3 regions of the Halopseudomonas sp. T1L2 genome follow, and region 1 is predicted to be linked to each of the others. Evidence: predicted binding sites of a transcription regulator. Region 1 holds the regulator's gene; each other region holds the start of a gene.

Region 1 (4,174 bases):
GACCGGAAACAACGTCTTCCCTTTTATCGGCATGAATTTGCGGACCTTCACCCCTGGAGGAGGATTTTTTTCCGTCCCCGGGAGATTCACCATGATTGATGCCGGTAATGCGGTCGACCTGTCCCGCCATTCGGACCAGGTTGACCAGGCTCTCTTCGACATCATGCACAAGCGTAGTCACACGCTTGATCACCTGGCCGGTCAGATCCTGATAGTCCTGAGCCAGCAGAATATCGTTCAGATTGGTGGACAGATCCTTGCTGGTCGATTCGGTCTGCTCAAGGAACTCGCCTACCCGGCGGTAGAGGTCGCGAAACTCGTCCGCCGCCATCTCCCGGCGCTGCAGCCGCTGCCAGTCTGCCTTGAGGGCGTTCGCCTGCTGCCCCAGATCAGCGACCTTGGGGACGCTGGCCTCGACCAGATCCATGGTCCGGTTGGCCGCCTTGTCGGTCAGCTGAACCACATAGTCCAGCCGGTCAGAGGCATCGGATATCTTGGAAGTATCGTTGTCACCACCCAGCGCGTGGGTCGTGTCGATCTGAAAATTGACGATGGCATTGTGCAACGCGCGGGTGAGCTGCCCCACTTCGTGATAAAGACCACGGTCGCGTGCCTGATTGATGGCATGAATGACCAGCAACGCTTCACCGAAGTTGCCGCTCTCAAGGTGACCAACCAGCTGGTGCGCATTGTCCTTCAGCGAATGCTCGAATTCCTGAGCGGTCGCCTGGCCGGGATCCTTACTCAAAGCCATAACCTGTACCCCGGTTGATTATTATTTAGCCTGAACTCGCTCAAAGATTTTTTCGATCTTTTCTTTCAAGGCCTGAGCCGTAAACGGCTTGACCACATAGCCATTGACGCCCGCCTGCGCGGCTTCAATGATCTGATCTCGCTTGGCCTCGGCCGTTACCATCAGCACCGGCAGGTGCTTGAGCCGCTCGTCGGCCCGCACAGCGCGTAACAGGTCAATGCCGCTCATGCCGGGCATGTTCCAGTCAGTCACCAGAAAATCGAAACTGCCGCTCTGCAGCATCGGCAACGCGGTGTTGCCGTCATCGGCTTCGGCTGTGTTGGTAAACCCAAGGTCGCGCAACAGGTTCTTGATGATGCGCCTCATCGTCGAAAAATCATCAACGATGAGAATTTTCATATTCTTGTCCAAGTCGACCTCCGTACAAACCAGGGAATGTGCAGGCCTGCACCCCAAAAACCCATCGCAAATAACCAATCAAGCCATAAAAGAAGCTCTGATCAATCAGCTGGAAGCCAGCAGGCTGATCGGATGCACCCTCGAAAACGCCACCTGGACGTCCGGCCCGAAGCCACTACCTGTCGAGCAATCCGAGCATTGTCCGGATGTTGACGACAAAATCAATCATTTCGCCAGCTCATCAGCTTCGAGCGCAACCTAGCAGCACATTGACTGTGCAACTGACTGACCCTGGATTCACTGACACCCAGCACGGCGCCGATCTCCTTGAGGTTAAGCTCCTCATCATAATAAAGCGACAGCAGCAGTCGCTCGCGCTCGGGCAACGTGTCGATTGCCTCGATCAAAGCCGCTCTGAAACGCTCATCCTGCAGCCCGGACGCCGGTTCCTCGCCGCCCTGCACATCTGCCGGCGCACCCGACTCAAGCAGATCATCAAAGCTGAACAACTTGCTGCCGGCGGTATCACTGAGAATCGTATAGTACTCTTCCAGGCTCATCTCCAGCTCGGCGGCAACTTCGTGATCCTTGGCGTCACGCCCGAGCCGCGCCTCGACCGCGCGCATCGCATCACTGACCATCCGCGTATTGCGGTGTACCGAGCGTGGCGCCCAGTCGCCCTTGCGCACCTCGTCCAGCATCGCACCGCGAATGCGGATGCCGGCATAGGTTTCGAAACTGGCGCCCTTGCCGAAGTCGAATTTGCGGGAGGCTTCCAGCAGCCCGATCATACCGGCTTGCATTAGATCCTCCACCTGCACACTGGACGGCAGCCGCCCCAGCAGGTGGTAGGCAATTCGCTTTACCAGCGGCGCATACTGCTCGACGAGTCGATCCTGCTCACCGCGAGAACTCTGTGCTCGTGTATACATGCTCAATCCGCCAGCCTGTGCTGTCATAGGCCAGACCCTGTCGGTTGCACCAGACGTTCGACGAAGAACTCCAGGTGTCCTCGCGGGTTGGCCGGCAGCGGCCAGGCATCAACTTTTTGTGCAATGGCGCGAATTGCCAGCGAGGCCTTGCTGCGCGGAAAGGCTTCAAACACCGCGCGCTGCTTTTGCACTGACTTGCGCACCGCCTCATCAAACGGAACGGCTCCGACATACTGAAGTGCAACGTCAAGAAATCGATCCGTCACCTTGGCGAGCTTAGCAAACACCATGCGGCCCTCCTGCGGCGTGCCGACCATATTCGCCAGCACGCGGAATCGGGTCATCCCGTAATCACGGTTGAGCAGCTTGATCAGGGCGTAGGCATCGGTAATCGACGTTGGCTCGTCACATACCACGACGAGCACCTCCTGCGCCGCCCGCACAAAGCTGACTACCGAATCACCAATGCCGGCCGCCGTATCGACGATCAGCACGTCGATATTGTCACCGATCTCGCTGAACGCCTGAATCAGGCCGGCATGCTGCTGATGGTTGAGGCTCACCATGTTGGCGGCACCCGAGGCGGCCGGCACAATACGAACACCGCCGGGGCCGGTGACCAGAACGTCGCGCAGATCGCACTTGCCCTCCAGCACGTCGGCCAGCGTTGCCTTTGGCTTGAGCCCCAGCAGCACGTCAACGTTGGCGAGACCAAGGTCAGCGTCGAGCAGCACAACGCGCCGTCCCATCTCCGCCAGAGCAAGGCTGAGATTCACCGACACGTTGGTCTTGCCGATGCCACCCTTGCCCCCGGTGACCGCGATTACCTGAACCGGATGTTTGCTGCCCATCTGCGCTGATTACCTTAATCCTGTGAAATTGCTTAACTGGCCCGCTGGCTGTTCATCATACCGGCAAATACGTCGGCCATGGTCTGATCTGCCGGCGCATCATTACCTGCCATACTAACTGCACGACTCACCAGCTGATGCCCGACGGCGCGGCTGATATCGTCGGGAATGCGCTGGCCATCTGCCAGATAGGCTACCGGCAAACCCTGCTCCATCGCCAGCCCCAGCGATTCACCGAGCGTTGCGGCCTCGTCCACTTTCGTCAGAATGCAGCCCGACAGACCGCACGCCTTGTAAGTATGGTAGGCCGCTTTCATCACCCGGTGCTGGCTGGTCGCCGGCAGCACCAGCAGATTGCGTACCCGACGCCCCTGACTGGCCAGGGTGTCGAGCTGGCCGCGCAGGTAGGGATCGTTGGCCTGCAGGCCGGCAGTATCAATCAGAACCAGGCGCTTGCCGGCGAAATCGGCCAGCACGTCATTGAGATCCTGCTGCTCGTCCACCACCTTGACCGGCACATTGAGAATACGGCCCAGGGTGCGCAACTGTTCGTGTGCGCCGATACGATAGGTGTCCATGGTGACCAGAGCAACGTGCTGACTGCCGTGCTTGAGCACGTAACGCGCAGCGAGCTTGCCCAGCGTAGTCGTTTTGCCGGCACCGGTGGGGCCGACCAGCGCGATCACGCCACCGGCATCGAGCGGCTCTTCGCGCAGCACCGGCACACGATGCGCCAGATAGGCCAGCAGCATGCGCCAGGCCTGACGCGGATCACTCACGTCAGAAACCTGACGCAGCAGATCCTGACTGACCTCGGCCGGCAAGCCCATCTGGGTCAGACGGCGCCAGAGACCGGCCTGTTTCGGCTTGTGCTGATTGAGCTGCCCCCAGGCCAGCCCCCCCAGCTGAGACTCCAGCATTTCCCGCAGCCCGGCCAGTTCGGCGCGCATGGCGCTGAGGCTGGCATCTTCAACGGCCGCTGCCGCCGGCGAGCGCTCCGCAGCAGGCCGGCTGGCTGCAGCCGGCGCCGCCGGCTCAACCGGCTCCTGAATCAGCCGATCCAGCAGATCACGGGCCTCCACAGAACCCTGGCGAGCCGCGTGGCGCATGCTGTCACCAAACAGCTGACGATTGACCAGCGGCTGATCGTGGGAGGCCATCTCGCCCACCTCCAGCTCGGCGCGCGCGGCAACGATGCGCTCCTGGGTCTTTTTCAATTCAGCATCCAGACCCGGTGT
Region 2 (4,174 bases), 170 kb from region 1:
TGATGTCACGCTGGGCGGTGGCACCGACGATTCCGCACATGGATATATCCTTGTTTCACAGGCAAAGGCAGGCAGTTTAGCACCGTCGCCAGACGGGTGGGTAACGTCGGAGTGTCGGCAGCATAAGGTTGTTGGAAAGCAGGGGTATGGGGGGGCAGTGAGGTCGGCCGGCCGAGCTTGACTCGGCCGGCGCTGGGCAAGATAGCAGGTCAGCGTCGGTTGAAACGTTCGACCAGATTAACCTGGCGCTGCGCGGTATTGGCCAGTTCGCCACTGAGCTCGGCGCTGCGGCTGGCCTGCTTCTCGGTGCTGTCTGCCAGGGTAGCGATATTGGTGACGTTACGGTTGATCTCTTCGGCAACGCTGCTCTGTTCCTCGGCAGCGCTGGCGATTTGACCGGCCATCTCATTGATGCGCTCGATAGCCTGGCGAATCCCCTCCAGCGCCTCATCGGCTTCAGCGACCTGAGCGACACCCCGCTCGGCCTGCTCGTTGCCGGCCTGCATGGTGTCGACGGTGCTCTGGGCGGCCTGCTGCAGGTTGGCAATCAGGCTGTGGATCTGCTCGGTCGATTCGGCGGTACGGCTGGCCAGGGCTCGAACCTCGTCGGCGACCACGGCGAAACCGCGACCCTGCTCACCAGCGCGGGCCGCTTCGATGGCGGCGTTCAGTGCCAGCAGATTGGTTTGCTCGGCGATGCCCTTGATGACGTCCACCACGGTGCCGATCTCGCGAGCATCGGATGCCAATTTATTGGTAACCGTGCTGGCCGAGTCAACTGCGCCAGAGAGGTTCTCGATGGCGATTCGTGCATTGCTGGCGAGCCGCTTGCCCTGCACGGCCAGATCGGCCGCATCGCGGGTCGCTTCAGCTGTACTTTGTACGTTGCCGGAGACCTGTAGAGTCGCGGCTGCCATCTGGTTGATAGCGGTTGCTACCTGGTCGGTTTCGGCGCGCTGCTGGGCCAGACCTTCGCTGCTGCGACGGGCAATCTCGCTGGCTTCCTGCGCCTGTTCCTTGAGGCGTGCCGCGCTGTCACCAACCCGGGTTAGACAGGTCTGCAGGCGAGCCTGCTGGCTGTGAATCGCCATCTCCAACTGGCCCATTGCGCCGCGAAACGGGGTATACATTTGCGCCAGCAGGGGATCGCTGATGCTGTTGCCGGCCATTTTGACGATGCGCTGCAGGCGGTGTTCCAGTGCCGATTTCATCGCATAGCCTGCCGGCAGGCCGGCAAGGGCTGCGACGGCCACGCCCGGCCAGCCGAACAGGGTGCCTGCGGCACCGCTGGCTGCCATGGCCAGGACCGATGGCAGGACCTGAAGGGCCATACCCGCAAAGTCGCCCTGAACTGCATTGCCGCCCCGAGCCAGGCGCTGGTAAAGCGCGGTGGCTCGTTCGATCTGACCGGCAGTGGGTTTGACCCTCACTGATTCATAGCCGGTAATCTGGCCGTTTTCCCAGATCGGCGTGACGAAGGCATTGACCCAGTAATGGTCGCCGTTCTTGCAGCGATTCTTGACGATCCCCATCCACGCCTTGCCGGCTTTCAGGTCGGCCCACATATGAGCGAAGACCGCTGGCGGAACGTCAGGATGGCGCACGAGGTTGTGAGACGTGCCGACCAGCTCCTCGCGGGTAAAACCACTGATCTCGACGAAAACATCGTTGCAATAGGTGATGACGCCCTTGAGATTGGTGGTCGAGATCAGACGCTGGTCCGCCGCAAAGCTTCGTTCACGCTGGGTTACGGGTTGATTGTTACGCATCGGCGAATGTCCTTGAGTGTCTGTCCGGGAGCAGTATCGGACTGACTGTTGTCTAAGCTGGTATATCGGCAGTGAGTGCGATGGCTGTAGGGCGGCATTTCAAATGTTATGCGGCGTTTTGTCTGCTAGCTTTGGAAGATCACGTGCCATCGTCGCGGGCCTCTGCCAGAGGCCTCGCCGAACCGTGCCGCAGAGTATAGCAATCCATGCCGGCAGCGTGCCGGTGCAAGGAGGTTTATCGCATGACCCAAGCCAATAGCCTGAGTACGCTCGATACGCTGGATGTATCCGGCGAGCACTACCAGTACCACTCGCTGAAGCGCGCGGCCGCCAGCTTGAGCGGCATAGAGCAACTGCCCAAGTCGCTCAAGGTGCTGCTGGAGAATCTGCTGCGTAATGAGGATGGCGAGACGGTCACGCTGGATGATATTCGCGCCGTAAGTCAGTGGCTGGAGCAGCGTCGATCCGACCGTGAAATTCAGTACCGTCCGGCGCGGGTGTTGATGCAGGACTTTACCGGGGTGCCGGCGGTCGTGGATTTGGCCGCCATGCGTGATGCGGTTGCGCGGGCTGGTGGCGATCCGGAGCAGATCAATCCGCTGTCGCCGGTCGATCTGGTCATCGACCACTCGGTGATGGTTGATCGCTTTGCCAGCGACTCGGCCTTTCATGACAACGTCGAAATCGAGATGCAGCGTAACGGTGAGCGTTACGCATTCCTGCGCTGGGGGCAAAAGGCCTTTCAGAACTTTCGCGTGGTGCCGCCGGGCACCGGCATTTGTCACCAGGTCAATCTGGAGTACCTGGCCCAGACCGTTTGGGCCGCCGAGGTGGACGGTGAGCAGTGGGCCTGGCCTGATACCCTGGTCGGCACTGACTCGCACACCACCATGATCAACGGGCTGGGCGTACTGGGCTGGGGCGTCGGCGGTATCGAGGCCGAGGCGGCCATGCTCGGGCAGCCGGTTTCGATGCTGATCCCGGAAGTGATCGGTTTCAAACTGACCGGCCGTCTGCGCGAGGGCATCACCGCCACCGATCTGGTGCTGACCGTTACCCAGATGCTGCGCAGCAAGGGCGTAGTCGGCAAGTTTGTTGAATTCTACGGCGATGGTCTGGCCGACCTGCCGCTGGCGGATCGCGCGACCATTGCCAACATGGCGCCGGAGTACGGTGCGACCTGCGGTTTCTTCCCGGTGGATGAGGAAACTCTGCGGTATCTGCGCCTCAGCGGCCGTTCTGATGCGGTGGTGCAGCGGGTCGAGGCGTATTGCAAGGCGCAGGGACTGTGGCGCGAGGCGGGCGACGAGCCGGCGTTTACCGACAGCCTGCACCTGGACATGAGTACCGTGGAGGCCAGCCTGGCCGGTCCGCGTCGACCGCAGGATCGGGTGGCCCTGCCGGATGTACCCCAAGCCTTCGATGCACTGCTGGCGCTGCAGCTCGCACCGGCGGATACCGAGCAGGCGCGGCTGGAAAGTGAAGGCGGTGCCGGTACCGCCGTCGGCGGCCCGAATGCCCATGCCACGGTGCAGCTGGATGGCAAGGAATACCCGCTGGACCACGGCGCCGTGGTGATCGCCGCGATTACCTCCTGCACCAATACTTCCAATCCGAGTGTGATGATGGCCGCCGGTTTGCTGGCCAAAAAGGCTGTAGAGCGGGGCCTGCAGCGCAAGCCCTGGGTCAAGTCATCGCTTGCGCCAGGCTCCAAGGTGGTGACCGACTATCTGAACAAGGCCGGTCTGACCGAGAGTCTTGATACGCTCGGATTCAATCTGGTGGGCTACGGCTGCACCACCTGTATCGGCAACTCCGGGCCGCTGCCCGACGAGGTGGCCCGGGTTGTCAGCGAACACGATCTGGCCGTGTCGGCGGTACTGTCCGGCAACCGTAACTTCGAAGGGCGAGTGCACCCGCAGGTCAAGGCCAACTGGCTGGCGTCGCCGCCGCTGGTGGTGGCCTACGCGCTGGCCGGCAACACCCGAATCAACCTGCGCGAAGAGCCGCTTGGTCTGGATCAGGACAACCGCCCGGTATTTCTCAAGGACATCTGGCCGACCAACGCCGAGATCGCCGAGGCCGTGGCGCTGGTCGAGGACGAGATGTTCCGCACCCGCTATGCCGACGTGTTTACCGGAGATGATCACTGGCGCTCGATCAGCGTCAGCGAGGGCAAGACCTATGCCTGGGATGATGCCTCGACCTACGTGAAAAATCCGCCGTACTTTGATGCCATCGACGAGCCACTGGAACCCCTGCAGCCGGTTACCGGCGCGCGGGTGCTGGCGGTATTCGGCGATTCGATTACCACGGACCACATTTCGCCCGCCGGCAATATCAAGGCAAGCTCGCCGGCAGGTGAATATCTGCAGTCGCTGGGCGTCGAACCGGCCGACTTCAAC
Region 3 (4,174 bases), 1.1 Mb from region 1:
TCGGTGACCTTTTGTGCTGGTGTCAGCGGCAGCTTGCTGCACCAGCACGGCTGCGAGCGTACCTGGCTGCTGGATTGCCGGGCCGGGGCGGAGCTGCGCTGGCAGGGTGACCCGGCGGGTGAGCTGCTGGTGGTCAGCGGCGGTCTCGCCGAGGCGGGGCAGACTCACCGCGCGTTCAGCTGGTTGCGAGATACCCGCCTGGGCGAGCTGGGGCTGCGCGCCGCCGAACCGAGCCGGCTGTTGCTCAAGTTCGGCGCGTTGCGCGGGTTACAGGAAGACCCAGAGCAGTAGCACGCCCAGCACAATGCGGTAGATCACAAAGGGCTGCATGCCGATCCGCTTGATGAACGCCAGGAAGTAGTGGATGCACAGGTAGGCGCTGATACCGGACAGCAGCACACCGGCCGCCATGTGCAGCCAGTCGACGGCCACCTTGCTTTCGATCAGCTCGATGGTTTCCAGCCCGCAGGCCAGTACGATCACCGGAATCGACAGCAGGAACGAGAAGCGCGCCGAGGCTTCGCGGCTCAGGCCCAGCATCAGCGCGGCGGTCATGGTGATGCCGGAGCGCGAGGTGCCGGGAAACAGCGCCAGCGCCTGCGCGCAGCCGATGAACAGCACATCCTTCCAGGTCATCTGGTGCTCGCTGCGGCTGCCGCGGTGGCGCCAGTCGGCCCAGCCCAGCAGCAGGCCGAAGGCAATCAGGCCGATCGACAGATAGATGGGCGAGCGCAGCACGGTCTCGATCGTGTCTTTGAGCAGCAGCCCGGCCAGCCCTACGGGAATGGTACCGAGGATCACCGCCCAGGCCAGTCTTGCGTCGTCATCCAGCTGGCGGGTGGTCAGTGAGCGGCCCCAGCTGACAGTCATGCCGAGGATGTCGCGGCGGAAGTAGATCAGCACGGCGGACAGGCTGCCCAGATGCAGGGCAACGTCAAAGGCCAGCCCCTGATCGGGCCAGTCGGTCAGCACCGGCACCAGAATCAGGTGGGCCGAGCTTGATACCGGCAGAAATTCGGTGATGCCCTGAACTATTGCCAGAATGAAAACCTGCAGCCACTCCATCGTCAGCCTGTGCTCCGCTAGTTGAAAAGGCGCAAGTAAAGCACGCCGGACGGTGCTGGCGCGACCCTCGTTGCGATTATGCGCTGCCAACACCGGTACTGATTCGTGTGGCAGACAATGGTTCACCGCGCGGTTGTCATGTCATTGTCGGATGACGCACTACAACAAGGAGAATCACATGCGTTGGCAACATCGACCCGAGGGCTCCAACTGGGGCGATTTTGGTCCGGACGACGAGCTTGGCCGTCTCAATCTGCTGACCCCCGAGAAGGTGCTGCAGGGCGTTGCAGAAGTGCGCGAGGGGCGCAGCTTCTGCCTCAGCCTGCCGCTGGACTATCCCGGCGGTAATGCCCTCAACCGCCTGCGGCACCCGCCCAGACGCTTTACCGCCGGGCGTGCCGACAAGCTCAACTACAACTTCGAGCTGCAGCGCCTGAATCCGAGTTTTACCGACGTGGTCAGTGACGATGCGGTATTGCTGTTTACTCAGTATTCAACCCAGTGGGATGCGCTCTCGCACGTGGGCGGGTTGTTCGACGCCGACGGTGACGGGGTGGCCGAACCGCTGTATTACAACGGCTGGAAGGCGGGCGAGCATATTTGCGGGCCTTCCGGTCACGAGGACGGGCTGGAGGGCGTAAACGCCACCCGGCTGGGCATCGAGAAGATGGCCGAGACAGCGGTGAGTGGTCGCGCTGTGCTGATTGACCTGGAGCGGCACTGCGGTCGGGAGCGGGTGCTGGTCGACTATGCGCGGCTTCAGCAAATCATGCAGGCAGACGGCGTGGTGGTGGAGCCGGGGGACATGGTTTGTCTGTATACCGGGTTCGCCGACGTGATTCTGGAGATGGACCGTCAGCCCGACGCGGCGCGGCTGGCATCCAGCTGCGCGGTGCTGGATGGCCGCGATCCGGCGCTGCTGCAGTGGATTACCGATAGCGGCCTGAGCGTGTTGATTGCCGACAACTACGCGGTTGAGGCCTATCCGGCGAGAGAGGGGCAGGGATGTTGTGCTGCCTTGCCGCTGCATGAGCATTGCCTGTTCAAGCTGGGGGTGCATTTGGGCGAACTCTGGTACCTGACCGAGCTGGCGCAACATCTGCGAACCGGTGGCCGCAACCGGTTCATGTTGACGGCGCCGCCGTTGCGCTTGCCGGGCGCGGTGGGATCGCCGGTTTCGCCGGTTGCACTGGTCTAGTGCTCGTAACACGCGGAGCCGGCCGGACAATCTCGCGAAAACCCGACCATTCGGACAGGTAGTGCTCGATATTGGTGCGCGCGCGCAATTAAGGGGCGAATGCTGCTTTGTCGTGGTGCGCATCTGATGGCGGTGCAGTCATCGTGCTCATACGCGAGCTGCATGATGACGCGGTGCCATGCTTTATGGTGTGAATATTGCTTCGGGCCTGGTTCGACTGAAGCTGGAGATTGCCACCATGAGCCTGAAAAGCGACCAAATGAACCTGTCAGTGTCGGAGCGGCGGTGGCTCCCGTGGTTCGGGCCAGCCGGTAAACTCGCCATGGGCTGGGCCTGCCGGGTCAACCGCAACCGTTACGGCCAGCTTGAGTCCATTTTCGACAGTCTTGCCGCAACAAGGGTGCGGTTGTTGCAGCAATGGTGCGAGAACCAGTGGGCCGGGCTGCAGGGCATTGGTCAGCAGCTGAGCGACGGCGGTGCCGAGGCGAGCGAGGCGCAGTTGCGTAAACTGCGCAGCAAGCTGCCGGATGCCTCAGAGCTGCTGCTGCTTGGTGCGGACGGTACCGCGCTGGCCAGCAGCGCCGGTCAGCTCAGCGACTTGCAGCTTGATGCCCAGGCGGTGCGGGCGGGGCTGCAGCATCGTTTTTTGCACGGGCCGTATGTCGATCAGCGAACCCTCAAGTTGGGGCCCTCCACTTCCAGCTTCCACGATGCCGTCACCCTGATGTTCTATTTGCCATTGCACGGTCCGAACGGCGAGGCGCTTGGTTGCCTCTGTGCACGGGTACCCAACGATGTGCTGGGTGATCTGATCCAGCGTGAGGCCGGACATATCTATCAGGAGTCGGGTGACAACTACATCTTCATGGTCGAGTCACGCTTCAATCCCTCGATTGAGCCGGGCCGTGCGTTGTCTCGCTCGCGCTTTGAAGACAACACCTTCAGCCACGGCGACAACCTCAAGAATGGTATCCGGACGGCGTGGGGCACGGTCAGCGTCCGCGAGCATACCGAGTTCGAGGTGCGCTTTACCGATCCGGCCACCGGCGAGCTGCACCCGGGTGTGCGCGAAACCATTCGCAAGGGCGAGAACACCTACGTCAAATACCCCGGTTACTCCGACTATCGTCACATTCCGGTAATCGGCAAGGGTGTGACCTTCAGTCTGCCAGGCTCGCCCGACCGCTGGGGCATGATGTGCGAAGCAGACCTGGAAGAGGTCTACCGGTACCGTTCGCTCAGCTACAACCTGATGAAGGATTTCTGGGTTCTTGCCGCACTGGTCTTTGTTGCCCAGCTGGGTTTCGATCTGATCGGTCTGGATGGCTGGCCAGCGCTGGCCGCTCACGTTGGCGTGCTGGGTCTGGCGGGCCTGTGGTTCTGGCACAGTGCTACGAACAAGCTGGCGCGTCGGCTGGGCCGCATGACTGAAATCATCCGCAATATTGCCGAAGGCGAGGGCAACCTCAGTCAACGCATGGATACCAGTCGCCTGGTGCCAGACGAGACCGGCGAGCTGGGGCGCTGGATCAACAGCTTTATCGACAACCTCGACACCATCGTTGGTCGGGTCAAGCAGGCCAGTCGTCACGCTCTGCAGAACAGTGAGCAGATGCTGGGTCGCAATCAGCAGGCCAGCGATACCGCAGAGGAAGTGACTAGCAATATCCAGCAGATGCTGGGCATGATTGAAGCACAGCTGCAGACAGTCAATGCGGCCTCGGAAACCGCCGCGCAGATGAAGGCCAGCATGGCTTCCGTGGTCGAGGCTGCGCGCGCCCGGCTGGATACGGTGACCAGCGGCACCCGCAAGATTCGCGATATCGTCGAGAGCTCGGCGGCTAGTGTGCAGGTGCTGGACAATCGCACCGGCGATATTGTCGGCATGGTCTCGCTGATTACCGACATTAC

What was found. Region 1 encodes FliA, which starts transcription of late flagellar genes. Its sites were predicted from a motif close to CTAAAGTTTNNNNNNNNNNNGCCGNTAA; they were not measured.
Region 2: a site for FliA is predicted at 1,832-1,859, ahead of ACZ5WQ_RS07280 (methyl-accepting chemotaxis protein). Genes of this name have one in related genera too.
Region 3: a site for FliA is predicted at 2,328-2,355, ahead of ACZ5WQ_RS13200 (methyl-accepting chemotaxis protein). Genes of this name have one in related genera too.

What each region holds. Positions count from the first base shown of each region.
Region 1 covers NZ_AP040865.1:1,717,408-1,721,581, forward strand. The annotation lists gene ACZ5WQ_RS07955 (protein phosphatase CheZ) at 1-754, opposite strand, end outside; gene ACZ5WQ_RS07960 (chemotaxis response regulator CheY) at 776-1,153, opposite strand; gene ACZ5WQ_RS07965 (RNA polymerase sigma factor FliA) at 1,375-2,112, opposite strand; gene fleN (flagellar synthesis regulator FleN) at 2,109-2,936, opposite strand; gene flhF (flagellar biosynthesis protein FlhF) at 2,969-4,174, opposite strand, start outside.
Region 2 covers NZ_AP040865.1:1,547,295-1,551,468, reverse strand. The annotation lists gene glmS (glutamine--fructose-6-phosphate transaminase (isomerizing)) at 1-40, opposite strand, end outside; gene ACZ5WQ_RS07280 (methyl-accepting chemotaxis protein) at 210-1,769, opposite strand; gene acnA (aconitate hydratase AcnA) at 2,012-4,174, shown strand, end outside.
Region 3 covers NZ_AP040865.1:2,781,350-2,785,523, reverse strand. The annotation lists gene ACZ5WQ_RS13215 (cupin domain-containing protein) at 1-291, shown strand, start outside; gene ACZ5WQ_RS13210 (undecaprenyl-diphosphate phosphatase) at 268-1,065, opposite strand; gene ACZ5WQ_RS13205 (cyclase family protein) at 1,244-2,263, shown strand; gene ACZ5WQ_RS13200 (methyl-accepting chemotaxis protein) at 2,502-4,174, shown strand, end outside.